3 regions of the Jeotgalicoccus nanhaiensis genome follow, and region 2 is predicted to be linked to each of the others. Evidence: riboswitches for the same ligand, from Rfam matches in the RefSeq annotation. Region 2 holds a riboswitch; each other region holds the start of a gene.
The links. A riboswitch is a leader RNA that binds a small molecule or an ion and turns the genes downstream of it on or off. The one in region 2 is predicted to bind S-adenosylmethionine.
Positions count from the first base shown of each region.

Region 1: it holds a riboswitch for S-adenosylmethionine, as region 2 does, so the genes downstream of both, IR135_RS02820 (methionine ABC transporter ATP-binding protein) here and metK (methionine adenosyltransferase) in region 2, are expected to answer to the same signal.
Region 3: it holds a riboswitch for S-adenosylmethionine, as region 2 does, so the genes downstream of both, IR135_RS01615 (methionine ABC transporter ATP-binding protein) here and metK (methionine adenosyltransferase) in region 2, are expected to answer to the same signal.

Region 1 is NZ_JADGLW010000002.1:124,903-135,633, reverse strand. It holds gene obgE (GTPase ObgE) at 1-1,123, opposite strand, end outside; gene rpmA (50S ribosomal protein L27) at 1,210-1,494, opposite strand; gene IR135_RS02855 (ribosomal-processing cysteine protease Prp) at 1,505-1,825, opposite strand; gene rplU (50S ribosomal protein L21) at 1,825-2,133, opposite strand; ribosomal protein L21 leader region at 2,145-2,216, opposite strand; gene mreD (rod shape-determining protein MreD) at 2,258-2,776, opposite strand; gene mreC (rod shape-determining protein MreC) at 2,782-3,636, opposite strand; gene IR135_RS02835 (aminotransferase class I/II-fold pyridoxal phosphate-dependent enzyme) at 3,696-4,850, opposite strand; gene IR135_RS02830 (MetQ/NlpA family ABC transporter substrate-binding protein) at 4,851-5,657, opposite strand; gene IR135_RS02825 (methionine ABC transporter permease) at 5,657-6,256, opposite strand; gene IR135_RS02820 (methionine ABC transporter ATP-binding protein) at 6,309-7,322, opposite strand; SAM riboswitch class I at 7,382-7,483, opposite strand; gene IR135_RS02815 (SprT-like domain-containing protein) at 7,552-8,025, opposite strand; gene IR135_RS02810 (putative RNA methyltransferase) at 8,405-9,271, opposite strand; gene IR135_RS02805 (DUF3592 domain-containing protein) at 9,296-9,703, opposite strand; gene IR135_RS02800 (chromate transporter) at 9,844-10,731, shown strand, end outside.
Region 2 is NZ_JADGLW010000008.1:941-11,671, forward strand. It holds gene IR135_RS09490 (NAD-dependent succinate-semialdehyde dehydrogenase) at 1-604, opposite strand, end outside; gene IR135_RS09495 (nuclease-related domain-containing protein) at 675-1,583, opposite strand; gene metK (methionine adenosyltransferase) at 1,613-2,797, opposite strand; SAM riboswitch class I at 2,896-2,999, opposite strand; gene pckA (phosphoenolpyruvate carboxykinase (ATP)) at 3,299-4,873, shown strand; gene ytkD (RNA deprotection pyrophosphohydrolase) at 5,232-5,690, opposite strand; gene yidD (membrane protein insertion efficiency factor YidD) at 5,766-5,999, shown strand; gene menE (o-succinylbenzoate--CoA ligase) at 6,028-7,398, opposite strand; gene menB (1,4-dihydroxy-2-naphthoyl-CoA synthase) at 7,456-8,274, opposite strand; gene menH (2-succinyl-6-hydroxy-2,4-cyclohexadiene-1-carboxylate synthase) at 8,271-9,065, opposite strand; gene menD (2-succinyl-5-enolpyruvyl-6-hydroxy-3-cyclohexene-1-carboxylic-acid synthase) at 9,052-10,719, opposite strand; gene IR135_RS09540 (isochorismate synthase) at 10,682-10,731, opposite strand, start outside.
Region 3 is NZ_JADGLW010000001.1:334,017-344,747, reverse strand. It holds gene IR135_RS01650 (organic hydroperoxide resistance protein) at 1-388, shown strand, start outside; gene IR135_RS01645 (hypothetical protein) at 712-1,302, opposite strand; gene aroD (type I 3-dehydroquinate dehydratase) at 1,397-2,113, shown strand; gene IR135_RS01635 (Spx/MgsR family RNA polymerase-binding regulatory protein) at 2,330-2,686, shown strand; gene gcvH (glycine cleavage system protein GcvH) at 2,753-3,133, shown strand; gene IR135_RS01625 (toprim domain-containing protein) at 3,230-3,637, shown strand; gene IR135_RS01620 (thioredoxin domain-containing protein) at 3,588-3,902, shown strand; SAM riboswitch class I at 3,944-4,042, shown strand; gene IR135_RS01615 (methionine ABC transporter ATP-binding protein) at 4,127-5,149, shown strand; gene IR135_RS01610 (methionine ABC transporter permease) at 5,146-5,838, shown strand; gene IR135_RS01605 (MetQ/NlpA family ABC transporter substrate-binding protein) at 5,876-6,706, shown strand; gene cyoE (heme o synthase) at 6,836-7,741, opposite strand; gene IR135_RS01595 (DUF4870 domain-containing protein) at 7,899-8,255, shown strand; gene IR135_RS01590 (DUF4870 domain-containing protein) at 8,374-8,718, shown strand; gene sufC (Fe-S cluster assembly ATPase SufC) at 8,944-9,726, shown strand; gene sufD (Fe-S cluster assembly protein SufD) at 9,742-10,731, shown strand, end outside.

The sequences.
Region 1 (10,731 bases), on a different contig from region 2:
GTTCAATTGCTGCACCCGATACAACATAGGCACCGTCATCATCACGTGTAATTTCAAATTTATCAGGATCTTTTTCATGACGGTATACAACGCGGCTTTCCGTCTCAATCTCTTCTTTAACAACCGGCTGTTCTTCAAGCAGATCTGCCACTTTATATAGAAGCGCATCGATATTTTCACCCGTTGCTGCTGAAATTTGTACAATTTCACTCTCGGAGTCAATGCCGTCTATAAAGTTATTAATTATTTCTTCATCGTGATCGATTAACTCCACTTTATTTAAAGCGATAACTTCCGGACGCTCGAGGAGTTCTTCGTTAAACATCGCCATTTCTCTGCGGATAGTCTTATAATCTTCAACCGCATCTCTGCCGTCAGTTTCAGAAATATCCACTACGTGCACGAGCACTTTTGTTCTTTCGATATGACGGAGAAACTGGTGCCCGAGCCCTGTACCGCCTGATGCGCCTTCAATAAGTCCCGGCATATCAGCCATGACGAAGGTTCTTCCGTCTTTTGTTTGTGCTACGCCGAGGTTCGGCTGCAGCGTAGTGAAGTGATAATCTCCGACTTTCGGTTTCGCCTTTGATACAGTGCCGAGCAGGGTTGATTTACCGACACTTGGAAAACCGACAATACCGACATCCGCCATCATTTTAAGTTCCATTGTGACTTCGAGCTCATGACCGGGCTCTCCGTTTTCCGCAAAGTCAGGTGCGGGGTTGCGGCTTGTAGCAAAGCGGGAGTTGCCGCGTCCGCCGCGTCCGCCTTTAGCGATTACCGCCTGCTGGCCGTGTTCAATCAGATCGGCAAGCGTTTCGCCATTCTCCGAGTTTTTCACTATGGTGCCCGGCGGCACTTTTAATACTAATGGCGCACTGTTTTTACCGTGCATATTAGAATTCATTCCATTTTCTCCGTGGGATGCTTTAAAGTGACGCTGGAATCTGAAGTCCATTAAAGTTCTTAATCCTTCATCTACTTCCATAATAATATCTGCACCGTTACCGCCGTCTCCGCCGGATGGCCCGCCCATCGGAATATATTTCTCTCTGCGGTATGCTACCAGACCGTTACCGCCGTTACCTGCTTTCAAGTAGACGGATACGTAATCTATAAACATAACACTCACCTCCATGTAAGATTCTTTATTTTTAATTATAACATTCATAAAAAAAGACATCAGCAGAAGCTGATGCCACAAAATTATTATTTTGCTTCCTGATATACAGAAACACGTTTTTTGTCGCGTCCGACACGTTCGAATTTAACAACACCGTCGATTTTCGCGAATAGAGTGTCATCTCCGCCGCGTCCTACGTTTTCACCCGGGTGAATTTTAGTACCGCGCTGACGGAATAAAATAGATCCGCCTGTTACGAATTGTCCATCTTGTCTTTTGGCACCAAGGCGTTTTGATTCAGAGTCACGACCGTTTCTAGTCGACCCAACCCCTTTTTTCGATGCGAAGAACTGTAAGTTTAATTTTAACATTCAATACACCTCACTCATGTTCAATTTTTATAAATTCGCTATATTCTGATTCAATAGTTTTTAATGACACAATCATTGTTTCCAAAATCAATTGAACTCTGTCATCAGATGTATCTTCAAGCTTAACACTTAAATATCCACCTTCGTCGGCCATATCTATGGCCGGCTCGTAATCAGTCAGCGCAAATACTGCGTTCACACTGCCGAATACAACTGCCGAAGCACCTGCACATACGAGATCTTTTCCGTGAACATCAAAGTCCGCGTGTCCGTCCATCGTAAATCCGGTAATATGTTTCTCACTGTTACGGGCAACGATAACATTAATCATTACGCGTTGATTTTGCCGATTGTTAATTTAGTATAAGGCTGACGATGACCTTGTTTACGGCTGTAGTTTTTTCTGCGTTTGAACTTGATAACGTTAATCTTTTTACCGCGTCCATGCTTTTCAACTGTAGCTGTAACAGTAGCACCTTCAACTGTAGGAACTCCAACTTTAGCGTTGTCGCCTCCAACAAAAAGTACTTTGTCAAACGTGAATTCAGCGCCTTCTTCAACTTCTAATTTTTCAACGAAGATTGATTGACCTTCTTCAACTTTTACCTGTTTACCACCTGTTTCGATGATTGCAAACATACTTACACCTCCTATTATTTAAGACACGCCACTATAGGTGGGCTCTGCCGCTTAAACCTATACATGTGCGGTTGACGTTTACGTTTCATCAACTACTGTATTATATAAAATATAAATGGCTGTGTCAATTGATTCTCCGCAATTCTTTTCTGACCTTCGCCGTCTGAATGGCAAGGACATAAAGGATAACGAAAAACAGCGCACTGACCAGTACGCTCGGAATTGCCCGGAGCGCGATATAGTCGAAAAACGGCATCGCTATGAAATCGAGCACCCGGTAAATCGCGTACTGGTATAAATCGAAAAGAAAGGTGTTCAGCAGCACGACAAAGGCCATGGCTACAAAATCCCTGTAGAACACTCTGAAAGCTGCCTGCATAAAGACTACGAAGGCGATAAAACCAAAGATGTGAACACCGTACAGCGAACCGATGTACACATCGAGCATAATACCGAACACAGCAGCAAAAAACATACTGATTCCCGGCCCCGCGTATATCGTTAAAAGCAGAATATACATAAACAGAAGCTTCGGCACAAAGTAAACTTCAACTCCAAAAACCATCATCGGACTGAAGCCGGTAAAAGCCATATCAGTATACATGAGTAATATTCCTATAATAAAAATTACTATCGTCTGCATATTTGTCAATCCTCCAGTGACTCAGGATCGCGTTTTAAGACAAACACATTATCCACATCATTTAAGTCACTGTTCATCTGTACGTAAGCGTTCTGGCTCAGTCCGTACTCATCGTTTTCAACTTCCACTACTTTACCGATAACAATACCTTCAGGGAAAGCACCTGTCAGCCCCGATGTAAATACTTCGTCGCCTTTTTCAAGTTTTACCTGGCTTTTAATATTTTCCACGACCAGCACATCATTTTCCGTATCGAAGTTGCGGATGTTGCCGTAAACAGCTTCATCATTGTGTCTGACTTCAACCGACAGGTTATTTTGTGATGCATTCGTCGAAATCATCTCGATAAAACTCGATTTACCGTTAACGCGTTTAACAATCCCGACCAGTCCTTCCGATGTCGACACTGCCATGCCTTCTTTAATGCCGTCTTTTTCTCCCTTATCAATCGTAAAGGATTCAAGCCACTGGTCAGGTGCACGTGAAATAACCCGGGCATTGACAGTCTCGTAAGCCATACTGGAACTTACTTCCAGAGACTCTCGCAGCTCTTCGTTTTCAGCCTTGAGACGTTCATTGTCCGCCTGCAGCTGCGGCAGCATATCGAGCTGCTGTTTCAGTTCCTCGTTTTCTTCAAGTGCACTGAAACTTCCTGCAATGTTTGAAAATATATTTCCTATAAAGCTGAACGGCGCATCGACAACCTTTTGAGTCGCGGCTGCCGTATCACCGGTGAACTGCTCCGCTTTCGTTGTGGAATCTCTGTCCGACAAAGAAAAACCGATTAATGCAATTAATACTACTATGCCAAACAGCACGATTAACATGCGGTTTCGATTAAAAAACTTAGTCACTCTCATGCCGCCCCCAAAATTTAATATCTGGGTAAATAATACCACATTTGATGACAGACAATAAACTAATCTTGATAGAGTTCTTTAATCTCACGGAGTCTTTCTGTAAATGTTTTTAAGTCTTCATCTGCAACGGCCAAAGATATGCGGATATAATCTTCGGCTCGGGACCCGAAAGGTTTCCCCGGCGTTGCAAGAATAGACTGTTCTTTCAGCAGGTACTGAACAAAACTTTCGCCGTTAAAACCTGAGGGGACTTTTATCCACCCGAAAATGCCGCCCTGAATCGGCTCTATTGGGATATTTAAATCCAGCAACGCTTTATTAATAAAATTTTTACGCTTTTTGAATATTTCATTCTGTTCAGGAATCAAAGTATCTGCATTGTCGAGCGCCGCTGTTGCCGCGTCCTGAGTAACACCGAAAACCCCTGCATTCGTATGATCCTGAAACTTATTAATACTTTCTATCATCTCTTTATTCCCGGCTGCAAAACCGATTCTGTAGCCGGACATATTAAATCCTTTCGACAGCGAATAAATTTCCATCGATACTTCAAAGTCCGGATCACTTTGTAAAATGCTCGGGTGAAGACCGTCATAGCCGAAAGCAGCATATGCAAAATCATGAACAATCTGTGTTTTTGTGCCTTTGAACCGTTTAATCACATCATCAAAAAATGATTTATCTGCGGCTGCCCCGAGCGGATTGGATGGATAGTTTAAGTAAATAAGGTCCGTTTCTTTAAGTTCTGCTTCGAGCGAATCAAAGTCAGGAAGATAATTGTTTTCTCTAAGGAGCGGCATATCGATCAGCCTTGCCTGCGAGAGTTCCACAGCAGTAATATAATCTGCGTAACCGGGATTCGGCAGCATCACGCCTGCACCGGGATTGATATGAGCGAGCGGAAAGTTAACCAGTGCATTTTTCGTGCCGAACAAGATGGCTATATTTTCATCTTCAAGGTCTACATCGTAAGTTCTTTTATAAAATCGCTTTATGCTGTCTTTTAGTTCCGGCTTGCCGCGAAATGCGCCGTATTTTTGATTTTCTACTTTATCAACAGCTTCTTTAACTGCATCGGTAATGACTTCAGGCGTCTGTCCATCGGGAATACCGACTGCAAGATTTAAGAGCGGCTTATCGCCGACTTCGAGCTCTGCATTCATCATACTGCTGAAATAGCTGGGACTTAATGATTTTAAAAGTTCGCTTGCCATTTATTCATCCTCCTCCGGTTTGTCGAATCCTTTAAAGTCAGCATCAATCACTTCGTTAAATTCCTCCGACCCTACAGCCTTGATTAAATCTTCTTCCAGTTTCGTTCCGGCATCATCGCCGTTAATTACAATTTGATTTCTAAAGTATTCATTCATGTTTTCAAGGGCAAGGGCATCGGAAAGCTTCATATCACTTGCGAGCGCAAAGTTGCCCGGGACAAGCGACAGGCCGATTTGGTCAACGCTTCTCGGCAGCTGGCCGGCGTCCTGATAAATAAACTCGAGATTTTTTTTATTATTTATAATGTCTGCTTCATCGATAGCAAACATATCTGCGTCGTCACTGATGGTAATCAGCCCCGCGTCCTGCAGTGTTAAAAAACCGCGGCTGGAGTTGACCGGATCTAAAGGCAATGCTACTTCACTGCCGGAAGCAATATCTTCCAGCGAACTGAATTCACTGCTGTAAAGCCCCATAGGTGCCGTCGGCACCTGAATGATATTTTTTAAATCAGCATCATTTTCTTCATTATAACTGTCCATGAACAGGACGTTCTGAAAGAGATTGGCATCGAGGTCGCCATTTGAAAGCGCGTTATTCGGCTGAATATAATCGCTGTATTCAACGATTTCGACCGTATAACTGTTCTCTTCCAAGACGGGTTTTAAGGCAAAAGATGCCATATCTGCAAATGGTCCGCTCGATGCACCAATGGTAATCACTTCACCCTCGTCTTCATACAGAAGAATGCTAGTGCCTATAATAACGGCTAAAGTGCCAATTAAAAATATTATAATTCCGCGCATTATTTCTCCTCCGTTCTGTTAGAGATAAAGTCTCCAGCCCACTGGACAATCTGCACGATAACAACGAGGACGACTACTGTCACAATCATCGTCAGCGTGTCGTAGCGGTAATAGCCGTAACGGATTGCAAGGTCACCGACCCCGCCTCCGCCTACGACACCCGCAGTTGCACTGAAGGCGATAATTGAAATTATCGTCAGTGTGATAGCCTGCGCGATGCTTTTCTTGGCTTCCGGCAGCAGCACATCCGTAACGATTAAATAAAGCGGGGCACCGCCTGCAATACTCGCTTCGATCACACCGTCTTTTACACTGTTAAAACTGGATTCAACGAGACGTGCAAACAGCGGCACTGCTGCAATTGACAGAGCAACACTTGCAAAAACCGGACCGTGTGAAGCATTAACGAGCCAGGTCGCAAACGGCATAATCGCCACAATCAGAATAATAAAAGGAAACGACCTGATAATATTCACAAACCATCCGAGCACGCTGTTTAAAGGTTTAATTTTAAACAGCAGCGGATGCTGCGTAATGTAAAGCAGAATACCGAGCGGCAGTCCGATTAACACTGCAAAAAATATTGAAATAGAAACCATCAGCGCTGTCTCGAGCAAAGCACGGTACAGCAATGGCCAAAGCTGGCTGAAATTATCCAATGTAACCCACCCTTTCGATTCCCGGTGTTTTATCGATATGTGTTTTAAGACGTTCTATTTCCTGAGCATTTCCGGATACTTGGAACATTAAAAAACCGAGCGGTTTTTCTTTAATATATTCAATTCTTCCGTTGAGAATGCTTATATTCAAATCAAAATTCCTGTACAGCTGATTTAAATAATTCTCCTCGGCGTTTTCACTTAAAAATTGAATGGTAATAACTTGATTATCCGGCGTTTCTTTAATTTGCGGCGGGGTTTCAAAGTTATATATCTCCTGAACGAAATCTTTCGTAATTTTTTCTTTAGGATGACTGAACACGCTGTATGTTTCGCCGCTTTCAATAATTTCACCGCCGGACATTACGCCTACACGGTCTGCAATTTCTTTAATAACTTCCATTTCGTGAGTAATAATCACAATGGTAATACCGAGAGTTTTGTTAATATTTTTCAGCAGGTTTAAAATACTTTTCGTCGTATCCGGATCAAGCGCACTCGTCGCTTCGTCACATAAGAGAATATCCGGGTTATTGGCAAGTGCTCTAGCGATACCGACACGCTGTTTTTGCCCGCCGCTTAAATTTGATGCATTGATAGATGATTTATCGTTTAAACCAACGAGTTTCAGTAACTCTTCAATTCTTGCTGGCACATCTTTTTTACTGTATTTGCTTGCTTTCAGTACAAATTCTATATTTTCATACACTGTCTTTGACTCGATTAAGTTAAACTGCTGGAAAATCATGCCGATTTTCTGCCGGCGAATCCTGAGAGCCTTTGGTGTCAGTTCGGTAAGATTGTCTTCTCCAACGATGACAGAACCTGCCGAAGGTTTCTCAAGCAGATTAATCAGTCTTAAAAGAGTACTTTTCCCGGCCCCGGAATAGCCGATTAAGCCGTAAATTTCACCGGTTTCGACCTTCAGGGATGTCGGTTTTAATGCCTCAACACTTCTACCCTTTAAATGATACGTTTTTGAAACGTTATTCAGCTGTATGCTCATGTATTCCCTCCTCTATGTAATAAAAAAGCCATTTATCTAAATAGACAAATGGCGATGTGTGATTATCTTCCAAGCCTCTGCCTGCAGGAATTAGCACAGTACTTAAAAGCCTGCTGCTGAGACTTCACAGGGCCTGATCCCTCCGTCTCTCTGGATAATTTCTTATTTAATTGTATTTCATACTAGTCTAACCAGAATTAATTGTCAAACAATTTTTAATAATTTCTAATCAGCCTGCTGAAACAGTACCTTTATATGTAAACCTGCCGCGGCAGTGTCTGCATATATACCTTTTATTGTAGCCTTTGACCCTTTTCGTAAACTGGTAGCTGCATTTTCTGCACTCATATAAATAGGCCTGTCCCTTGTATTTATAGCTCCGGGTTTTAGCAATGCCGAGGTGTTCCAGCGTCTCCGTAAATTCGCGATCCGAATCTCTGTAAGGTTTTTTTAATGTGTAGAGTGCATAATGAACGCATTCATGATACAGCACATCGAGAATGATTTCCCTGGAGTTATTAACGAGAAAAGTGTGGGACATAACAATTTCTTTCGAAACAACCTGCTGCTTCTGATATTTTATTTGAAACGCGCCGAGCTTAGATTTCATTCTTTTTGATATTCTAATTGGAATTTCGAGTGTGAGTCCGAAATTTTCAGCGAGAAATTTACGGGCATAGCTGTGCAATTCATCACTGTTCATAATATGTTCACCTTCTTAGTGTTTAAATAGCCTTAAAAAAGGCAACAAAAAAAGGGAGATCAAAAGTCTCCCTAACAGATAAATAATATAATATGATATCTAGGCCAAAGGCACTATCGAAGAACGACTTAGTTAATGATATGAAGAGTATAGCTTTAACTTTTGTTTGTGCGTTCTGTTATGTATTTCTTAATATATTCTCATTATATTTTAATGTTCAGAACTTTTCAAGCCCATGAGCGAATTTCTTTTACTTTGTAACGTGTTTGTAATAAACACAGTAATATTTCCATATAATTTTCTCTCTTTAGTGTAATTATCGACTATTATCTTTAAAATAGCAAACTATTAACTGAAATATATGCGGAAATGTTTCAATTTAATTTTCGGCAGCTGCAAGGATAATATGCATATCCACCGTAATTTCTTTATTTCCCTTATCCGCAAATCTTTCTATCTGCGCTGTATCTGCATGCCAGCCGAGCGGTGTCATGGAGATTAAATCTTTCAGTGCAGCAGCGTCAAGAAATTTCGTATAAGTTATCCGTTCTTCTTTCACAAGCTTAACATTCTTCTTCATTAATTCAAGTGTATCATTGTTTTCATATTCTTTCCCGTCTGTACCGCTGAACAATTCCCTGCGGAGTTCTTTTAAATAAGCGCTGCCCGGGATTACTTTTATAATTATACCGTCTGCAGCTAAAATTCTTTTAAATTCAGAGTAATTTGCAGGCGATAAAAAATTCAGTATAAATTTGCAGGACTTGTCACTAAGCGGCGGGTTCGCAAGATCTCCAACAATCCACAATGGATTTCCGTAATTTTTCGCCGCCATTAAGATACCCTCTTTTGAAATGTCCAGGCCGATACCCGTCAATGTTTCTGTATTTACTTTATCAAGTATCGTCTGCAAATGAGACCCTTCGCCGGAACCCGCATCAAACAGCAGCGAATCTTCTGCTGAATGGTTTATTATTATATCTGCAATTTTATCGTGTACCGGTTCATATAATTTTTCATCACAGATTATTTTTTGACGTGCCTCAAATAATGCATCATCATACTGAGTATCCACAGGTTTTTTAAGAATATTTACATAACCCTGCTTGGCGAAATCAAAAGTGTGATTATTGACGCAGACCAGACTTTTCAGCTCTCTCACTTCCACAGGTTCATGACAAAGCGGACATCTTAATTTTCTGCTTATATTTTGTGCAGTCATTGCACTCTTTTCTCTTTTTTTCATTTAAAATCCCTGCCTGAACTTATATTAAAATAAAAATATTACTACGCCGACTGTGAAGAAGACCAGACCGATAATCGCGGGAATAGACGCCGCTACTGTCTGTATCTTTGTGCCGCCGATTAAACAGCGCTTTGGTTTTTCCGGGTCGTACAAGACAATCAGTTCATATCCTATCGGGTAACCATTGTTAATCGACCCGTGAGCGGTCACATTTTTCTTTCTTCTGTAAATGACGCCGCCTGCTTCATATTCAATAACCGGATAAAGGTTATTATCGCTGCCCTGCACTTTATCGACAACCTTCCCTGTCGTTTCTGCTGTACATTTTCGTTTTTTTACTGCGACTCCGAAAACATAAATTATCAGTGATATTAAAATCATAAAAAGTCCTACGGACCCGAAAATCACAGTTAAAATCTGCTGGTCTGACATAACGACACTCCTGTTGAATTTCCATTATAGTTTCAAGGAATAATTATATCACAGGATAATGTTAAGGATTGTAAAAATAAATGCAGCTGTTTAAAATACATGTTATCTTTTACATAAGACTACATACCTAGGAGAAATTAATGAACAAACTCAGAATATTGTTAGAAATATTTTTGGTATCGACTAGACTCGGATTGACATCCTTTGGCGGTCCGACAGCTCATCTCGGTTATTTTCATGCTGAATATGTTGAAAGAAAAAAGTGGATGAGTGAAAAAAGCTATGCGGATTTAGTGGCACTTTCACAATTCCTGCCGGGACCTGCATCGAGCCAGGTCGGTATCGGTGTCGGCGTAATGCGAGGCGGTGTACTCGGCGGGCTGACATCATTTATCGGTTTTACCCTGCCCTCTGTTATAGTATTGATGATTTTTGCTTCCCTGATGACAACTTTCGATATCAGCGAAGCAGGCTGGATACACGGTTTGAAAATTGTTGCCGTTGTTATCGTACTCCACGCCATTCTGGGAATGAGTAAAAATCTCACACCGGATATAGAAAGAAAAGTAATCGCACTCTTTGCACTGGTCGCGACTCTGCTCTTTCAATCGGTGTTTACACAAGTCGGTGTCATTCTGATTGCAGGGGTCATCGGTTTTATTCTTTTTAAAAATCATGAAGCAGATGATAATAAAAAAGCGGCGACTTTCCCTATCAGGAAAAGTTTTTCCGCTGTCTGTTTAGCACTATTTTTCGTACTGCTATTTGCGCTGCCGGCCTTCCGTGAGCTGACAGGCTCTTACTGGATCGCAGTAGTAGACAGTTTCTACCGGTCAGGCTCGCTTGTATTCGGTGGTGGACATGTTGTACTTCCGCTTTTAGAGCAGGAACTCGTTCCAATGGGATGGATTTCTGCAGAAGAATTTCTTGCAGGCTATGGTGCAACGCAGGCTGTACCTGGCCCATTATTCACTTTCGCCGCTTATCTCGGAACAGTAATGAACGGCTGGATTGGCGGACTTGTTGCA
Region 2 (10,731 bases):
TATCAGACTGGGTAAATATTTCACCTGCATCGCGGCCGGAGGCATTAACATATTGAATGACGCCTTCATCGAAGCCCGCCTCTACTGCAAGGTCGATAAATTTCACCGCTGACATCGGAGTTGCGCTTGCCGGCTTAACGATAAATGTATTGCCTGCTGCAACAGCCGGTGCTGCTTTACGTGCCATCATTGCTACCGGGAAGTTCCAAGGCGTAATCGCTGCGACTACCCCTATCGGATGCCTCGTTACAACAATTCTCGTGTCATCATTATTCGCCGGTACTGTCCGGCCGTATATTCTTTTCGCTTCTTCAGCATAGTATTTAATATAACTGTTGGCATAGTCGACTTCACCGAGTGCTTCAGCAAGCGGCTTGCCGCCTTCCAGCGTGACGAGTTCTGCGATTTCCTGTCTGTTCTCATCGATTTTTTCCGACCATTTGAAAAGTAAATCCGAACGGTCCCCGGCATTCATTTTTCTAAAGTTTTGAAATTTTTCATGTGCAGTATTAATTTTCTTCTCAATTTCGTCTTTGCTGTCTTTTTTTACGCGTCCCGCTTCTTTTTGAGTTGCAGGATTGATTACGATAATTTCTTCTGCCATTTAATTTCCCTCCAAAATATAAAAATCGTCCTATAAATAATTATAGGACGATTAGTTTCAATTTACAAAGTTACAGACTTTGATCGAGTAAGGCATTCGCAATCTCATCCAGATCTTTAACTGTGTACTGGAATCTGCCGTGGAATACATACTTCAGGAAGAATGCTTCCAAGTCTTCCTGACCGACGATTACTCTGATCGATGGATCTTCCGAATAGTTGGTAATTGAATAATTGCCGTTATCTTTCGGATTGAAGTAAATAATCGGAACGATGTCGTATTGTAATTTAAATTTGTTTTTAAGTTTTTCAGCAGTTACTTTCGTTTCATCGATAATGCCGTTGTAGTGGTTAACCGATACATTCGACGCATCTGCCTTTTCAAAAATTAAAGTCTGTTCTTTTTGCTTATCGAGTTCCAGTAAATCGAAGAATGATTCAATATACGGTACTTCTTCAAACTGGCTTTCATTCACACCGTGTAAAATATGACCGCTCCAGTATTTAGAATCTATCAGATAAATACCCGTGCGTGTTAAAACTAAATGATCGATTTTACGTGTATTTGTGTAATTTCTTGATGGTAAATAAATGTTCGACAGAATAATCATATCCGTCTCACGGATTTTTTCATCTTTAACAAGTTTGTCTTTTAACTGAATTAAAGAAAGGTCTGTCAAATACTCGCCTTTATCTACAGTAAACTGATGCAGGCTCGAAAGTTTGTTATCGAGAAGTGTCGTATCATTATGATATTTTTCATTTAAAGCGGACATTTCTTTCTTGTGCTCTAAACGTTCTTCCTCATGTTCACTTTCGTATTTCTCAACGAGTGAATCTTTTTCTTTCGAATAAGTTTGTTCCACAGTTTTCACTTCATTGCGGTGTTTAAAGTAATATACTAAAAACCAGATTGCAATGATGAGAAGCACTGCTGCGACCGCGATAAATATCGGATCTGTAAAAATATCAGTATTCATATTATTCCTCTCTTTCGCAACTGCTTAAATTAGCTATTTCTAAGAAGATCTTTCAGTGCATCGACCTTATCCAGTCTCTCCCAAGGCAAGTCGATGTCCGTACGACCAAAATGTCCATAACTCGCAGTCTGTTTATAAATTGGTCTTCTCAAGTTTAGCATATCTATAATACCATCTGGTGATAAATTAAACAGTTCTCTGATGACTTTTGTAATTTTTTCTTCGTCGTATTTTCCTGTATTAAAAGTATCGACCGCAATAGATACCGGCTGGGATACGCCGATGGCATAAGCCAGCTGAATTTCACATTTTTCCGCCGCACCGCTCGCTACGATATTTTTTGCAATATAACGTGCTGCATAAGCTGCGGAACGGTCAACTTTTGTCGGGTCTTTGCCGCTGAAGGCGCCGCCGCCGTGACGAGCGTAGCCTCCGTAAGTATCGACGATAATTTTACGTCCTGTCAGACCCGCATCCCCTTGCGGTCCGCCAATTACAAATCTGCCTGTCGGGTTGATGAAATATTTAGTTTCTTCATCTATGAGATTTTCAGGAACTACTTCCTGAATCACGTATTCTAATAAATCATCGTAGATTTGTGTCGCCGGAATATTTTCATGATGCTGGGTAGAGATAACAATCGTATCGACTCTTGACGGTTTGCCGTTTTCATCGTATTCAACCGTTACCTGTGATTTGCCGTCCGGACGCAGATAGGAAATTGTATTATCTTTACGCACTTCTGTTAAACGGCGTGAAATTTTGTGCGCTAATGAAATCGGCAGCGGCATAAACTCTTTCGTTTCGTTCGTCGCGTAACCGAACATTAAGCCCTGGTCGCCTGCACCTGTTGAAACTCCTTGTGATTCGCGGGTTTCAAAAGCGTTGTTTACACCGACAGCGATGTCCTCTGACTGCTCATCAATTCCCGTTAAGACAGACATTGTTTTATAATCATAACCGTACTTCGCATCGACATAGCCGATTTCCTTAACGGTTTCTCTCACTGTTCTTGGAATATCGACGTAAGTTTCTGTGCTGATTTCCCCGACAATCATCGCAAGACCTGTGTTGACTACTGTTTCACAGGCAACACGCGCATACGGGTCGCCTTCTAAGATTGCATCGAGAATCGCATCTGAAATCTGGTCTGCAATTTTATCCGGGTGACCTTCTGTGACTGACTCTGAAGTAAATAATTTACGTTCTGACATTTATAAAATCTCCTCTTAAAGCTCATTTAGCCATCTCTTCAAAGCAAAAAATAAAGCCTTTTTCTCCATAATAAACAGAGAAAAAGGCTCGCCCTTTTCTCTTATCGGTCAGAATTACTCTGCATTCTTTAGCACCTTTCTTGAAAAGGAGGTTGCTCTGGCTTCACAGGGTTTGAATCCCTCCACCACCTCTTGATAAGAGATAACTTATTATTCATCTTACATTATTGGAATGGGCAAATCAAGATTAACAAGTTTTATTTTCAGCAGCTTTTTAGATAATTAAATTATAAAACCCAAAAGCAAGCTGTGAAAAATCCTTAATTTTATAAACATATACTTATAACTTTTATAATGATATATAAATTTATCTTATGAACGAGCATTGCAAAAAACAATTCAATATTCAAAAACCTTATCCTGTTATTGTGTAAACATAAAAACGAATGTGTTATACTAATTTCTAAATACTTCGTTAATGAAAATACTTGGAGGCGAATCATGGTTAACCATAAAAGTTTAATCGAAGGTCTTGTTAATAAACCTTCTACTCACAAACAATTATCAAACGCTGAACTTGTCGAAGCATCTTTACGACGCAAAGAGGCAGTACTTACAAATACAGGAGCACTTCGCGCGCAGACTGGAGAATACACAGGCCGCAGCCCGAAAGACCGTTTTATCGTCAGAGACAGCGTATCCGACAGCAAGATTGACTGGGGCGAGGTCAACCAGCCTATTTCACAGGAAATTTTCGATAACTTATTCGATAAAGTTACTACATATTTAAATGACAAAGAAGAATTATTTGTCTTTAACGGCTATGCAGGCGCAGACCCGCATACACAACTGAAACTTCAGGTTGTCAATGAGTTCAGCTGGCACAACATGTTTGCGAAAACAATGTTTATCCGTCCTGAAACAAAAGAAGAAGCACTTGCAATCGATCCTGAATTTACGATTGTATCTGCACCTACTTTTAAAGCAGACCCTGAAGTCGATGGTACGGGTTCTGAAGTATTCGTCCTTGTATCATTAGAAAAGAAAATCATTCTTATCGGCGGTACTGAATACGGCGGAGAAATGAAGAAATCAATCTTCTCAATTATGAACTACCTGCTTCCTGAAGAAGGCGTGCTCAGCATGCACTGCAGTGCCAACGTCGGCGAAAACAAAGATGTTGCATTATTCTTCGGTTTATCAGGTACAGGTAAAACGACGCTTTCTGCAGACCCGGAACGCGATCTTATCGGTGACGATGAGCACGGCTGGAATGACGATGGTGTATTTAACATCGAAGGCGGCTGTTACGCTAAAACTATTAATTTATCAAAAGAAAAAGAACCTGAAATCTTTGAAGCGATTAAATTTGGTTCGGTACTTGAGAACGTAGTTATCGATGAAGACGGCAATCCTGATTACGATGACGGTTCACTGACTGAGAATACACGTGCAGCTTATCCGATTGACCATATCGATAATGCGCGCATTCCTTCAGTTGCAGGACATCCAAAAACAATCATCTTCTTAACAGCAGATGCATTTGGAGTACTTCCTCCAATCGCCAAGTTAAACAAAGATCAGGCAATGTACCATTTCTTAAGCGGATTTACATCTAAACTTGCAGGAACTGAACGCGGCGTTACTACACCGCAGCCGGTATTCTCAACATGCTTCGGTTCACCATTCCTGCCGCTGCATGCGACAGTATATGCGAACATGCTCGGAGATTTAATCGACAAGCATGAAGTTAACGTTTATCTTGTAAACACAGGCTGGACAGGCGGCGAATACGGCGTCGGCAAGCGTATGAACCTTGCACACACCCGTTCAATGGTACGCCGTGCTATCAGCGGTGAACTCGAATTAGGTGAATTCGTTGAAGATGAAATGTTCGGCTTATCAATTCCAACAGCAGTGACTGGTGTGCCGGAAGAAATTCTTGCACCAATCAACACTTGGGAATCCAAAGATGCATACAATGAAAAAGCACAAGGACTTAAAGATAAGTTCATAGAAAACTTTAAAAAATTCGGTGAAGAATCAGCTGCGATTGCTGAAAAAGGCGGATTTTAAATATATTTGATTGCAGAATCCCGGGATATTGATTATCCTGGGATTTTTTGTTGGGAATCGGCAGGCTCGCTGCATATTTTCTACAGGGACACTTACTATGAACTTTGTTGATTTGACAAGGTACTTGTAGCACGTTCTATGTACTTTGTCGATTTCACAACGTACTTGCAGCATCTTCCATGTACTTTGTCGATTTCATAACGTACTTGCAGCATCTTCCATGTACGTTGTCAATTTCACAACGTACTTACAGCATCTTCTATGAACTTTGTCAATTTCACAACGTACACACAGCCTCTCAAAATGACGAAAGCCCGGAACAATTTCACTGTTCCGGGCTCTCTTATTTAAACAGCCGCTACTGACAGCCGTTTTCTCTGACTTCATTATATAAATAAACGATACAATCGTCTTTCAAAAGCAAACTTTTATCTTCTTCAGGAATATCGTCTATATGGTCCACCAGCATTGGACCGTTTGTTTCATGATAGTGTTTCAGCTGATCCAGCCGTTCAATATTACAGCAAAATGCTGCTTTACTGAATGTCTCATCGCCATCGTGAACGGTATATGTACCTACAAAATGCATGTCGCCCACGAGACCGCCCGTTTCTTCATAGAGTTCGCGCTGAGCACCTTCGACAAGTGCTTCTCCATTTTCCACTTTTCCTCCGGGGAATTCCAGTCCCCTCTCTCTATGGTTTGTCAGTAAAAACTGGCCGTTAAATTTAGGGATTATAAGTACATGTTTCGTATTTTCAACGTAACTGTTTTCCAATGTAACACGTCTGCCTTTAAAATCAGTAAATGTTTTCATATAGAATCCTCCCAGTTGCACTCTTGCATATATCAGCTTACAATAGTTGTATTAATTTTAAAAGGTGATGCTGTAATGAAAAAAGTATTAATCGGCTCCGTTCATTTTTACCAGAAATATATTTCTCCAATGTCGCCACCGACCTGCCGTTTTTACCCGACCTGTTCAAATTATGCTTTGGAAGCACTCGCTGAACACGGCGCAATGAAGGGCAGTTTCATGGCTGCTAAGCGCATTTCAAAATGCCATCCGTTTCATGAAGGCGGCTTTGATCCAGTGCCTGTAAACGAAAAGAAAAAACATCAGTAATTATCTCTTTAATGCTCCATACCTGTATTTAACGGCCGAGAAACATTTTTTGATTCTGACTGCGTGAAATCTTCCCGGTCGATGTCATAATAATTTTATCGACATAGTGAATTTCCTTTGGCAGCTTGTATTTTGCCAAATGCTTACTTAAGTGATTGAGCAGCAATGCCTCGTCCACTTCTTCTTCCAGCAGCAGCACCGGCACACTGCCCCACTCTTCATCGTCTTTTTTAATGACAACACAGCGATCGACGCCGCTGAGCGAGTATACCGCATCCTCTATTTCTTTCGGATAAATGTTCTCGCCGCCGCTGATAATCAAATCAGTCCGTCTGTCTAAAATATACAGATAACCCTCGCTGTCAATTTCCGCGAGATCTCCTGTATTAAAGTATCCGTCTTCTTTCTTCATATCTGCATTTAAATAACCGTTCGCAACACTGTCTCCTTTAATCAGCAGTTCTCCTGTATTTTCGTCGACTTTAATATCATAATCCTGAATATTCCCGACGGTCCCGCTTAAAATCTTTTCATCTTTATAAGAAATTTGAACAATTTGGGAGCATGTTTCAGTCATGCCGAATGAGTTATACACCGGCAGATTTTTGTTCATTGCTTTTTCCAGCAGCGACGGTGTTGTACTCGCGCCGCCGAGCAGCAGTCCTTCGAGATGATGTGTGCCTTCTATTTTCATCAGGCGCTTCAGCATAACAGGCACCATACTCGTATGAGTCACTTTATCCCGGCTTAAAATATTCCATACGCGCGCCTCATCGAACTTATTTTCGACGATTAACGTACAGCCTGTCATTACAGTTCTGAACAGGATTGACAGTCCTGAAATATGAAAAATCGGGTTAACCATCAGCCAGGTGCTGTCACTGTCATAATTAAAATGCTGCCGGCAATTTAAGTGAGATGCTTCATGATTTTTATATGTTTGCGGCACTGCTTTAGCGCGCCCCGTTGTTCCAGACGTAAACATAATCGATAAAATATCATCCGGCTGAGGATTGTTGACGATAAAAGTCTGCGTTTCAAGCTGAAACAAATCATCGTACTGAATTACTTCCACTCCGGGAATCTCAGCCGGCAAGGTCGCAATGACCGTTGTGACTGACACATCCTCCAGCTGGTTCTTAAGTTCACCCGGAGTTAACCGCGTGTTCAGCATTACCATTTCCACACCGAGCATCATCAGACCGTGAATCAGTTTGACAGAGTCCAATGAATTATCGATATACAAACCGACTCGTTTTAATTTAAGGGCTTGCAGATGTGTACCGAGTGAATGTGCATGCATATACAGCATCTGATACGTCAGAGATTCATCTTTGTATTTCACAGCAAGGTTGTCAGGATAAGTAAAACTTGCTGTTTCCAGCCATTTGTATGACATTAACTTCACCTCAAAAACACCCATCATAGACGGGTGTTATATTTTAAAATATGCAATTTACGGGAATTTAGGGAATTGATCGAAGTTCGGTTCACGTTTTTCTTTAAACGCGTCACGGCCTTCTTTCGCTTCATCTGTAGTGTAATAAAGCAGTGTTGCATCTCCTGCAAGCTGCTGTAACCCGGCTAAGCCGTCTGTATCAGCATTCATCGAAGCTTTTAGGAAACGGAGTGCAGTCGGTGAGTGTTTCATAATATCTTCACACCACTCGACAGTTTCGTCTTCCAGACGCTCTAAAGGTACAACTGTGTTGACTAAGCCCATGTCCAGTGCTTCCTGTGCGTCGTACTGGCGGCATAAGTACCAGATTTCACGCGCTTTTTTGTGGCCGACGATACGCGCTAAGTAACCTGAACCGTAACCGGCATCAAATGAACCGACCCTAGGACCAGTCTGGCCGAAACGTGCGTTTTCAGCAGCAATTGTTAAATCACATACAACGTGCAGCACGTGGCCGCCGCCGATTGCATAACCTGCAACCATAGCGATAACAGGTTTAGGAATAACACGGATTAAACGCTGTAAATCAAGAACGTTCAAACGTGGTACTTCATCTGTCCCTACGTAGCCGCCGTGTCCGCGTTTTTTCTGGTCTCCGCCTGAACAGAAGGCAAGGTCGCCTTCACCAGTTAAAATTATTACCGAAACACGCTGATCGTCCCGTGCGCGCGTGAATGCATCGATCATCTCTGCAACAGTATCCGGCGTGAATGCATTGCGCACTTCCGGACGGTTGATCGTTACTTTAGCAATACCATTATAAAATTCATATTTAATTTCACTGTATTCTTTAACTGTTTCCCAAACTCTTGTCATGAGTTATCCTCCTCTAGGTACTCTCGTACTAACCTTATGTACGTTTTGTAATTTTCAAGATGAATATTGTGACCGCAATGTTCAACTATATTCAGTTTAGCACTTTTCAAACGTTCTGACATCGTTTCAGCTGTTGCCACAAATTTCTTGTCCTCACTGCCTGCCAGTAAATAAAAACTGCTCTCAAGCCCGCTTAAATTATCCCAGTACGAGGGCTGTACACCCGTGCCGTATTTTAACAGGCTGTCTGCAGCTTCCGCCGGTGTCTGCTGCAGTCGCTCTTCGTGCTGGGCCTTCAGCACTGACCGGGCTGCATTACGCTGACTCAAAAACAGCGGCATATCCTGCCAGAACTGAAGAAATTCATTATAATCGCTAATTATAAAACTGCTGCGCTCACGGTCAATTCGAAGCCGTTCCGCGCGCTTTTCTTCATCAGCGATACCGGGCGAGGCGCTTTCCAATATGCATTTATCAATTCTTTTTGGAAAGTGAGCTGCTAAGGCCAGAGAGACCCGGCCACCCATCGAGTAGCCGAGCACATCGAAAGTGTTAATACCTTCTCTGTCTGCAATATTTACAAGCCCTCCTGTAACATCTTCCATACGGTAATCATGCGGCGTACTTAAGGTACTGCCAAAACCGGGTAAATCTGCAAGAATTACATTGCGTAGGCTGCTTAAATCTTCTGCGATTCTTCTCATGCTTTCTTTAGACGATAAAAACCCGTGCAGCAGCATAATCGTTTTGTCCTGCTTGTTATCGAGCAGCTCATAATTAAAATTCAGCATTGTCCACCAGCTCTTTAAGCCGGGCTTTCAGCTCGTTATGACTTTCGAGATTATGTTCTCTGTCTGTTTTAATCTCTATCATCTGACGCCCGGTTTTATTCAGCATTTCTTTTGTTAATTCATTCGAATTTTCAATATGAACATATTCGTAATCATAAAGCTTCGCGGCATGCTCAAAATTGAGATCAAGCGGTGTGCCGAACAATCTTTCGAAGTGCGGTTTATGTGCATACTGCGGCAGATAGCTGAAAATATTGCCGCCGTTATTGTTAAAGACGATAATCGTAAAGTCGATATTTTCAAGTTTTGCAAGCAGCAGACTGTTAATATCATGATTCATCGATACGTCTCCAATCAGCATAGTAACCGGCTCTTTGGTGCCGAGGCCGAGTGCACTTGAAATCACACCGTCAATACCGTTGGCACCGCGGTTCGCGAATACATCATGGACAACACGTGTATCGTAACGCTCAAAGTCTCTGATCGGCATACTGCTGGATAGGAAAAATGTGCGGGACGCATCGGTCTCTCTGATAATGTCGTAGACATATCTGCCTTCATCGTCAAAGCCGGAAATATGCTCATCTATATACTTATGAAGTACTTTTGATAAGTCTGTGAAGCGCTTTTTAACATCGCTCATAAAATTATCAGCAATCAGTCTTGGGAAAATTTCATTGATTGTGCCGACATATGTTTCATCCGGTGTGACCGGGAAGGGTTTGATGTCCTGAAATTCACTGATTAAATATTGCGGCACAGCCGTTTGTTTTAAGAATGCATTGGTCTGTTTTGAAGTTACAGGCTCACCAATACGGATAATAAAATCAATATTGTCTTCGATATACTGGCGATGGTTTTCGCTGAAATTTGAAAACATCATATCGTGATTAACAATGGCATCTTTAACAAATGTTCGCAGATTCTGCCGCGGATCGCAGACAGCAATAAGATTGCCCTGTTCCAAAACAGATACAAGCGGTGTTAAATCTTCTGCTGTTTCACCGATAAAAACAAGACCTGTGCCTTTTAGTTTTTCAATATCCCCCGGCACTGTTATTGCCGGTGTCATTGATTTCTGTACCCGCTTAAATAAGTCCAGACGGCGAACATTCGGCATAATCGGTTCGCGGACCGGAATATTAAAATGCACTGGCCCCATATTAATGCCGTTGAAATACTGGCTGGCCTGCAGCACTTTATCGTTAATTAATGATTCTGCACTGTCATGACTGTCAGCAATCGGCAGTTCCGTCTGATAGCGTACGAAATTGCTGTACATATTATGCTGCTCAATCGCCTGCGGCGCACCGACATTTTTAAGCTCGTGCGGACGGTCCGAGGTTAGCACTATGAGCGGCAGATGACTGAGTCCTGCTTCGCTGACAGCGGGTGTATAATTCGCTGCTGCTGTGCCGGATGTACATAATATACCGACCGGCTGACGTCTTTTTTTAGTCAGCCCGACGGCGAAATACCCTGCACCCCGTTCGTCGGGATGAATGTACGTTTTAATCCCTTCATGCAGCTCCGCCGCGATAGCAAGCGGCGTTGAGCGTGAACCCGGGCTGATAACCAGTTCATTCATACCGTATTCGTACAGTGCATCTATAATACTAAATGTTTGTGTCGTTAGTGCTTCCGTATAGCTCATTAGTAGTCGCCT
Region 3 (10,731 bases), on a different contig from region 2:
CAGTGCAGTAAACACAGGGGGCCGCAAAGGTCACGTGGCAACAGAAGACAAAGCGATTGATTCACCGGTAATTCCGCCGGATCAGGATGGCGAGGGTGTTAACCCTGAACAGTTATTCGCTGCGGGATATGCTTCCTGCTTTAACGGTGCCTTTGATTTAATGATTAAAAAAGGCGGCGTTCGTGATGCAGAGCCGGAAGTTACTTTAACAGTACGCCTTGAAGAAGATGGCGAAGGCGTTAAACTTGGTGTAGATATTAAAGCTAAAGTTAAAAACATGTCTCAGGAAGACGCTGAAAAATATTTAGAGCAGGCACACGATTTCTGCCCTTACTCTAAAGCAACACGCGGCAACATCGACGTGGATTTATCAGTAGAAGTAGTGTAATAATTTATAGAAGATAAAAACCAGAGCCCCGTGCGGGCTCTTTTTTATTGGTGTAAAGATGATGCTGGAGTTTTTATAGTGATTTTAGGAATCTTATGTTGTTCATTGACCTGGTAGTGAGTTTAGTCAGTCAAAGAGAGATGAATTTATCCACGGTGGCACACGCCGTCCGCTCCCGCGCCATCGAGAATCCACGGCGGCACACGCCGCTCATTCCCGCGCCACGGAGAATCCACGGTGGCACGCGCCACCCAATCCCGCGCCACGGAGAATCCACGGTGGCACACGCCACCCCAACCACCACCACCCAGCAAAACCTAAAATTATTCAACAACTATATCAAAAACCGCAGTCTTACCTTCTGAATTCATCAAGGGTTCAAATACAGCAACCATATTTTCAGGTGCGGATACTAAGCCGTAGGACATTTGGCCGGTTATACTTTCACCTGGAGCAAGGTCGGCAGGGAAGATGCTGTCGAGTTCGTAGCTGTGTGCGAGTTCACCGTCCGCTTCAAGTGTAATATCTCGCCCTGCCGGGAATGTCTGGTCTGTGCCGTTTTCATATGTAATGTCGAGAACGAGCACGCCGCTGACATCGATAATATTCGTATCGTTGCGCTCGTCTGTCATAAAGGCATCATTAATTGTTACTGTAATGCCGTCGATTTCAACGGGCTCGCCCAGCTGATAATTATCGCTCTCTGATTTTGCTGATTCGACTGCAACTTCATCAACTTCATCGATTTCAATTTCATTTTCCTCTTCGCTGTCAAAAAGATCTTTATCCTCTTCAAGAGATGCAGTTTCTGAAGATTCAGCTGTGCCGGTATTTTCTTTATCAGTATTATCATTGCATGCCGCAAACAGCATGGCTGTGAATGCCAGCAAAGTCAGCAGTTTAATTTTTTTCATTTACTTTAACCCCCGGGATACTATAATGGTTTTATGATACCATTAGATTGAAATAGCTATCAATAGCATTCAGAACGCACAAAGGGGAAAACTTATGAATACAACGAAGATTGTCGTCACTTTATCAGGTCATAATGATGACGAAATTAAAGAAGAAATTCAAAAAGCGAAAGAGAATATAGACGCTTTTGATATCGTGGAGATACGCGGAGATGTTTTCGATGCGTTGAACCGGGAGGATCACGGCAAAAAAGTCAGATATATTATAGATTATTTTAAACCGCTGAACAAAGAAATTATTTATACATACCGCACGGCGAAAGAGGGCGGCAGCGGTTCAAAAACAACAGTTGAGTACGAAGCGCTCTTAAACGCTGTCTGTCAGACAATGGATATTGACTATATCGATATCGAAGTTCAATCCGGCGATAAAATTACAGCATCTGTCTGCAAAACTGCGCGTGCCAATAATGTGAAATGCCTGATGAGTCATCACGATTTTAAGCGTACACCCTCAAGCGGAGAAATTTTATCGATTATTAATAAAATGCACACGCTCGGCGGAGATTTATACAAAGTTGCTTACTTCCCTCATGAAAAGAAGGATGTGGACAAAGTCACTGGAGCTGTGAAAAGTGCTAAACAAAAGTACGGAGACAAAATAATTGGAATCTCTATGGGAGAACTCGGAAAAGACACGCGTACGGCAGAGGGAGAAGCGGCTTCGGCACTAACCTACGGCTTTGTATCAAGGGATGCGGCTCCGGGACAGATTCATGTAACACAATTGCGTGAAATATTTACCAGATAAAAATATTAAGCAATCTTTACAGCAGGTTAACGAAAGAATAATAACCAGCTGATAAAATGGGAACCAGAAGATATGAAAACTTAACTCTTCTCCCCAGCCCCTTTGTCCGAAACCTTCCCCTGAGGTTTCGGACTTTTTTCGTTTTTGCATATGTCTAATTTACTTTATCTGGGGTATTATAAGTGTAAGAATAATTTCTTATTCGGGAGGATAACTATGATTACATTTTACGAATACCCTAAATGCACGACTTGCCGCAAGGGCAAAAAGTTTTTAGCAGATAATAATCTGGAGTTTACTGAAATTGATATGGTTAAGCATGTACCGGCTAAAGATACGCTGAAAGGTATCCTCGACAAATCGTCGCATTCAATTGATGACTTTTTTAACAAGCGGGGCACTAAATTTAAAGAGCTCGGATTAAAAGAACGTCTTCATGATTTGAGTGAAGAAGAGAAACTGGAACTGCTCGCAAGTGACGGCATGCTGATTAAGCGGCCGATGGTTGTACTTGATGATGATGTGTTATTAGGTTTTAAAGAAGAAACTTATAAAAATGCATTATTGAATTAATTCACTTGCCTAAAGTATGGCAATTGTGCAACAATAAGTATGATAAGTTAAAAGGGAGGTTTTAGCGTGTCATTACCACAAGATTTAAAGTACAGCGAAGATCATGAGTGGATTATAGTTGAAGGAAATACTGTAACAATCGGTATTACTGACTTTGCACAGTCTGAACTTGGAGATATCGTATTTGTCGAACTTCCAGAAGAAGGCGACGACATCTCTACAGGTGATTCTTTCGGCAGCGTGGAATCAGTGAAAACTGTTTCTGAATTATATGCACCGGTTTCCGGTTCTATAGTTGCTGTTAACGAAGAGCTTGAGGACAGTCCGGAACTTGTTAACGAAAATCCATACGAAGGTGCTTGGATGCTGAAAGTTGAACTTTCAGATGAAAGCGAATTAGATAACCTTCTTGATGCTGCTGGTTACCAGGCAGTAATCGAGAAATAATAACTTAGCTCTGGACTTTTGTCCGGAGTTTTTTTAAAACCTATATTTATTGCTTAAAGTGAATTTATATTAAAAATTTAACTAAGGGTGATACGGATGAATCTTTCTGATAAAGTACTCATTGTTGAGGGAAAAACGGATAAGCGCAGATTGGAAGAAGTGCTGGTGGAACCTGTACAGATAATTTGCACCTTCGGTACGATGGGTATTTCAAAACTGGATGAGATTATTGATCAGCTTGGCGATTCTCAAATATTCATTTTATCCGATGCGGATAAGGAAGGAAGAAAAATTCGTAAATGGTTTAAAAAACATCTTAGTGAAAGTACTCATATTTATATAGATCCCAAATTCGGGGAAGTCGGACGCTGTCCGCATGACTACCTTGCAAACCTCTTGCTCAGACACGGTTTTTATGTAGATACGAGCCTAATAATGAAAGGTAAGTTTTATCGTGAAGGAAACAATTTCAACGGAAAATATATTAAAGAATATACAGGATAGAGAGTATTATATTATTTTCGGCTATGCAACGATGTGCAAAACATGCGATATCTCAGAAACGATGCTCAGCGTCGCTGCTTCTGCAAGAGAAATCAGCTATGAACGCATCAACTTAAATTTTTATAAAACACTGATAGATAAATATCAGATTCGTTCTGCGCCAGCACTGCTGCTGTTTAAAAACGGCAAACTTGTCAGGGAAGTCTACGCATTTCAATCTGTTACTTATTTAAACGAAGTTCTGGAAGAATTTCTGATTGACTAATAAAGAATAGTCTGATAATATGAATTTCAATCAAATATTAACTCTTATCAAGAGTGGTGGAGGGATGTGCCCTTAGAAGCCACGGCAACCGTCATCGTGACAAGGTGCCAAATCACTGGATTAATATCCTCAGATGAGAGGCGTAATGAACGTTTAAAAGCCTACTCATTTTTGGAGTAGGTTTTTTTAATTGTTCTCCTGGAAAGGGAAGGGATTTATATATAATGATAGATATTAGTAATGTGACTAAAATATTTAAAACTAAAAATCAAAATATAACGGCAGTAGATAATGTCGGTCTGAATGTGAAGAAAGGTGAAATTTTTGGAGTTATCGGCTACTCGGGCGCCGGCAAATCCACGCTGATTCGTCTCTTGAATGGACTGGAGCAGCCGACGGAAGGGACTGTTACAGTAACCGGTGATGAAATCAGCGGCATGACGATGAAAGAACTGCGGCAAAAACGTCAAAAAGTATCGATGATATTTCAGCATTTTAACCTGCTCTGGTCACGAACAGTCGCTGAAAATATCAGCTTTCCGCTGGAAATCGCAGGTGTACCTAAAAAAGAACGGCAGCTGCGTGTTTCGGAACTGATAAGGCTGGTTGGTCTGGAAGGCCGCGAAAACAACTACCCGAGTGAGCTGTCCGGCGGCCAGAAACAGCGCGTCGGCATTGCGAGAGCGCTGTCGAATGAACCACAGGTTCTGCTGTGCGATGAAGCGACCAGTGCTCTGGATCCTGAAACGACAGATGAAGTGCTTGACCTGCTCGTCGATATTACGAAAAAGATGAACTTGACCATCGTGCTGATTACGCACGAAATGCATGTTATCAGAAAAATATGCGACCGGGCAGCTGTCATGGAAAACGGTAAAGTAGTGGAAGTGGGGCCAGTTATCGAACTGTTCCAGAATCCTCAGTCAAATGTAACGAAACGTTTCGTTAAGGATGATATTTCGGATGATGACCACGCAGTAGCCATGGAAGAAATAAAAGAAGCTTTCCCGACTTCAACTATCGTTAAGCTGACATTTGTCGGCACCCGCACAAAATCGCCGATTGTCTCTCAAGTTATCCGGAATTACGGTCTTGATGTAAATATCCTGTCAGGAAATATTAAGCAGACGAATCAGGAATCATACGGTCATCTTTATATCGCCCTCGATATTAATCAGGAAACACTGGAACAAATTACTGCAGAGTTTAAAAAACACGATGTCACGCTGGAGGTTGAAAGTAAATGAATGAATTTCTGACAGCATTTAAAGAAATGTTCGCCTTCGAAAACGTGAAATGGGATGCAGTTTTAGAAGCGACTTACGAAACAATTTATATGACCGTGATAGCAACTGCACTGGCCTTCCTGATCGGGCTGATACTCGGTATTATTTTATTCTTATCGAATAAAAGTCATAACGGTGTGTCAAAACCGGTTTACGGCGCAACATCATTTATTGTTAACCTCTTCAGAGCAATACCATTTATCATTTTAATTATTTTAATTATGCCGTTCACAAAAGCAATTATGGGAACGGTAATGGGTTCAAATGGTGCGCTTCCTGCACTGATTATCGGTGCAGCGCCCTTCTTTGCCCGTCTCGTTGAAATCGGTCTGAAGGAAATCGACAAGGGTGTTATTGAAGCGGCTGAATCGATGGGAGCGAACACGTGGACTATCATTTGGAAAGTGCTGATTCCGGAATCGCTGCCTGCTCTCATTTCCGGTATCACGGTGACATCAATTATGCTTGTCGGCTCTACTGCAATCGCCGGAGTTATCGGTGCGGGAGGTCTTGGTAACCTCGCCTATATGGTCGGCTTCACAAGAAACCAGCCGGATGTCACACTCGTTGCAACTGTAGTAATTCTGATCATCGTTTTTATCATCCAGATTATTGGAGATACTCTGTCTAAAGCAGTCGATAAACGCTGATCTAACAATAAAAACTATAATGAAAAGAGGCTATTACATGAAGAAGATTTTTGGTATTGTCACTCTGTTTGCACTCGTATTAGTTTTAGCAGCATGCGGTAACGGTTCGGACTCAGAAGAAAGTGCTGAAGGAGAGGCGGCTGAAATCTCAGTTGCGGCATCACCTGCACCGCACGCTGAAATTTTAGAAAGAGCAGCTGATATTTTAGCTGAAGAAGATATCACAGTTAACGTGGAAATCGTTAACGATTACACTACGCCTAACAGATTGCTTGCTGATGAAGAAGTGGACGCTAATTTCTTCCAGCACACACCTTACTTAGATGGTGAAACTGAATCGCACGGTTATGATTTAACAAGCATCGGCAACGTACATATCGAGCCAATGGCAGTATATTCAAACGATTATGATTCACTGGAAGATATTCCTGACGGGTCGACAATTTTAGTGTCGAATAACCCTGCTGAAGAAGGACGTTTTCTGTCATTCTTCGTAAATGCAGGTCTGGTTGAAATCGAAGAAGGCATCGAAATCCAGGATGCGACATTTGATGATATAACAGAAAACCCGCACAATTTTGAGTTCGATAACAATACAGCACCTGAGCTGCTGGTAAGCATGTACGAAAATAACGAGGCGCCGGCAGTAATTATCAACGCTAACTTCGCGATCGACGGGGGCTTAAGCCCGGTTGACGATTCAATTGCTGTAGAAGAAGGAGACTCGCCATACGCTAACCTTATCGCTGTAAGAGCAGGCGATGAAGAACGTCCGGAACTGCAAAGATTAATCGAAGTATTGCAATCGGAAGAAATGGTTCAGTTCATTGAAGAAGAATACGACGGCACTATTATTCCAGCTGAATAAGAACGATGCTTCAAAAAGCACTCCTCTGTGAGTGCTTTTTTGATTTCTACGAAAAGAACTGTCTATCCAAAATGACTTTAAAAAACAAGCCTGAAATGACCAGTCTCAATCAGTCATTTCAGGCTTGTTTTATATCGTCAGCACAATCATCAATATAAATAAGGTGATTAGATATATCAGTGAATATTTTAAATTAATATTTGCCCAGCGCTCTTTATTATCAGTCTGCAATCCTTTCACAGACAGGAAAATCCATACTAAAGTCAGAATCAACGAGACGGTAAAGAATATCCAGCCGAATGTTCCAAGCAGGATAAACGGCACAGGCACGAGGGCGATAACGTAATACAGGTTTTGTCTGATCGTCGCATCGACTCCGATAACGACCGGAAGCATCGGCACGCCGGCTCTTGTATAGTCAGCGAGGCGTTTAACAGCGATAGCTAGCGTATGCGGAATTTGCCAGATAATTAATATGTAGAATAAGGCAATCGGGACAACATGAGCAGCGGGGGCAATTACAGCCCAGCCGATCAGCGGCGTAAATGCACCGGAGATACTGCCTATTATCGTATTAATTGTGTACCGGCGTTTCGACCAGAATGTATACAGGACGACGTAGAAGAACCAGCCTAAAAATGAATATACTGCTGCTTCGATTGTTGTTATCAGCATGAGAGCCAGTCCGATTACTGTCGTTGCGACCGCAGCAATCAGTACACCTTTTAAAGGAAATGAGCCGGTAACGGTCGGACGCTGCTGAGTACGGTCCATTTTTTTATCAAGATCGTATTCAAACCAGTTATTGAACATCAGTGCACCGGAAATAACGAGGGTGCTGCCGGCCATCGTTAAAATAAAAAGCACCCAGTGATCGGTAAAGTTTTCGCCGTTAAAGTACAAAGCGAGCCAGTAAGCTGTAAATACGGGCAGTACATTGGCAGCGAGGACCTTACCTTTTAATAAGTATTTTATATCGATCAGCAAATTTATAAATTTTGACGGACTGCGTGTTGAAGTATTATGTGTATTCAAAAAAATTCCCTCACAAGTGTTATAATCAATACAGTATATTATATCAGTACAGACTTATTCGCGAAATGCGGGAATAGATAAATTATGTGAACGAAAAGATGTTTCTGCAGTCATAGTACAGGGTATAAATAAAATTAACCGGAGGAGGAGAGTTTTAATGGAGAATAATGAACAGCCTTACAGCAATATAGTCCATAACGGTTTTGACAAAACACTGGTTATTATCACCTATGTGCTAATGTTTTTTACCGCCGTTATCGGTCCGTTAATTGTCTGGGTAATTAAAAAAGATGATGATCCTGCAACGGAAGTTGCCTTGCGAAATTTAGTGAACTTCGGTATTTCCTATACAATTTATTTAATTATTGCGGGCTTAACGGCGATAATACTCATCGGTTATATACTGACACCGATTATTACCGTGGCATTTTATATATTTATTATTATCGGGATTGTTAAATCATCGGACGGTGAGATTTACAAAGCGCCGTTTACGATTGATTTTATAAAGTAAAACCCCTTTGCCAGACAGCAGAAGCTGTCTGGTTTTTTGTCTGATAAATTGCACAGATAATAGAGTAATGGTAAAATTAAAGTGTATTTTAACTTGAAGATAGACGGGAGGAACTAATATGAATGACTTTGATAATTCACCGAGAACCGGTTTCGACAGCACGCTGGTTTTAGTTTCCTATATCGTATCGCTATTTACTGCAGTAGTCGGTCCGCTAATAATCTGGGTACTGAAAAAAGATGATGATCCGCTTACCTCAGATGCACTCCGTCACGTTGCAAATTTCGGATTATCATATACAATTTACATGTTTGCTGCATGGCTGACATCAATCATTCTGATTGGACTTGTACTCGGTCCGATAGTAACGATTGCATTTTACGTATTTGCGATTATCGGAATCGTTAAAGCTGTTAATGGAGAGGTCTATAAACCGCCGTTTACAATCGATATTTTCAAATAGACAAAAGTAGATAAAATACTTCTAAATGATAGAATAGTCATTTAGAAGTGTTTTTATTTTTTTGACGTCAAGACTCATATTAAGAAGCTGAACCCTTTAAACTGCGCGCTTTTTGGGGTATAATATATAGGTGTTGCAAGGAGTCTGGTACTTTGACTATAGATTAGAATTATTATAAACTATAAGAGTATTAGAAAATCTTAAATTTCAATTGGAGGATTAGACATGGCATCTGTTTTAGAAATTAAGAATCTACACGTTGAAATAGACGGTAAAGAAATATTAAAGGGTGTTGATTTAACACTTAAGCAGGGTGAAATCCACGCTGTAATGGGACCAAATGGTACTGGTAAGTCTACACTTGCACAAGCTATCATGGGTCACCCGAGTTATGACGTTACAGAAGGTGAAGTTCTTCTTGACGGTGAAAACATTCTTGAAATGGAAGTAGACGAGCGTGCTCAAGCTGGTTTATTCCTCGGTATGCAGTATCCATCAGAAATCTCTGGTGTAACTAACTCTGACTTCCTTCGTTCTGCAATTAATGCACAGCGTGAAGAGGGCGACGAGATTAACTTAATGCAGTTCATTAAGAAATTAGATAAAAACATGGAATACCTTGAAATGGATCCGGATATGGCTACACGTTACCTTAACGAAGGATTCTCAGGCGGAGAGAAGAAACGTAACGAAATTCTTCAGTTAATGATGCTCGAGCCTAAATTCGGTATTTTAGATGAGATTGACTCCGGTCTTGACATCGATGCTCTCAGAGTTGTATCTGAAGGTATCAACAAGCTTCGCGGCCAGGAATTCGGTTCTTTAATCATCACTCACTACCAGCGTTTACTTAACTACATTACACCTGACGTTGTTCACGTAATGATGAGAGGTAAAGTAGTTAAATCAGGCGGGAAAGAACTTGCTGAACGCCTTGAGTCTGAAGGTTACGACTGGATTAAAGAAGAACTTGGCATTGACGACGAAACTGTCACTGAAGACAAATAAGACGGGAGGATCACTATGGCTACTGAATTAAATGCATTCGAACTGAACAAGGAAGAGATTATTGCCGCTGCAAATAACAGAGGCGAATCTGAGTTCCTGCTCGGTAAAAGAAAAGAAGCAGTAGAACAATTTGATAGTCTTGACATGATTAAACCTGACAAGACTAAGGTAGACAAATGGGATTTCTTTAACGTAACTTCACCAGTTGTTGAGAGCAGTACTTACAACTCTCTTGACGAACTGCCGGAAGCTGTTAAAGGATTAATTGACCTGGATAACAGTAAAAATATATATGTACAGCACAACAACACACCAGCTTACCTTCGTTTAGATGAAAAATTGAAAGCAAAAGGTGTTATTGCTGAAAACATCATCGACGCAGCAAATAATCATCCTGAACTTCTTGAGAAGTACTTTATGACTGAAGGCGTTAAAATTGATGAGAACAAACTAACGGCATATCACGCTGCATTATTAAACGGCGGTATTTTCATTTATGTGCCTAAAGATGTCCACATTGAAGACCCGATTCAGATGGTAGTACTCCACGACGACAAAGATGCTTCATTATTCAACCACGTTCTGATTGTTGCAGATGAAGGTTCTGAAGTAACTTACGTTGAGAACTACTTTACCAACCTTGAATCGTCAACTGAAAAAATTAATATCGTCTCAGAAGTTATCGCGTTAAATAACTCTAAAATCACTTACGGCTCTGTAGATTTCCTGCCGAAAGAAATGACTGGTTATGTTAACCGACGCGGTGTTGCAGCAGATGATGCAAATATCGACTGGGCTTTAGGGCTGATGAACGATTCAAATATCATTTACGACAACACAACTTATCTGAACGGAGACCGTTCTGAATCAGATCTTAAGATTGTAACTGTAGGCCGCGGTGAAACGAAAGCGAACTTCACTACGCAGATTATTCATTACGGTAAAGATTCAAACGCTCACATTCTTAAGCACGGTGTTATGAAAGACAGCGCTACTAGTATCTTT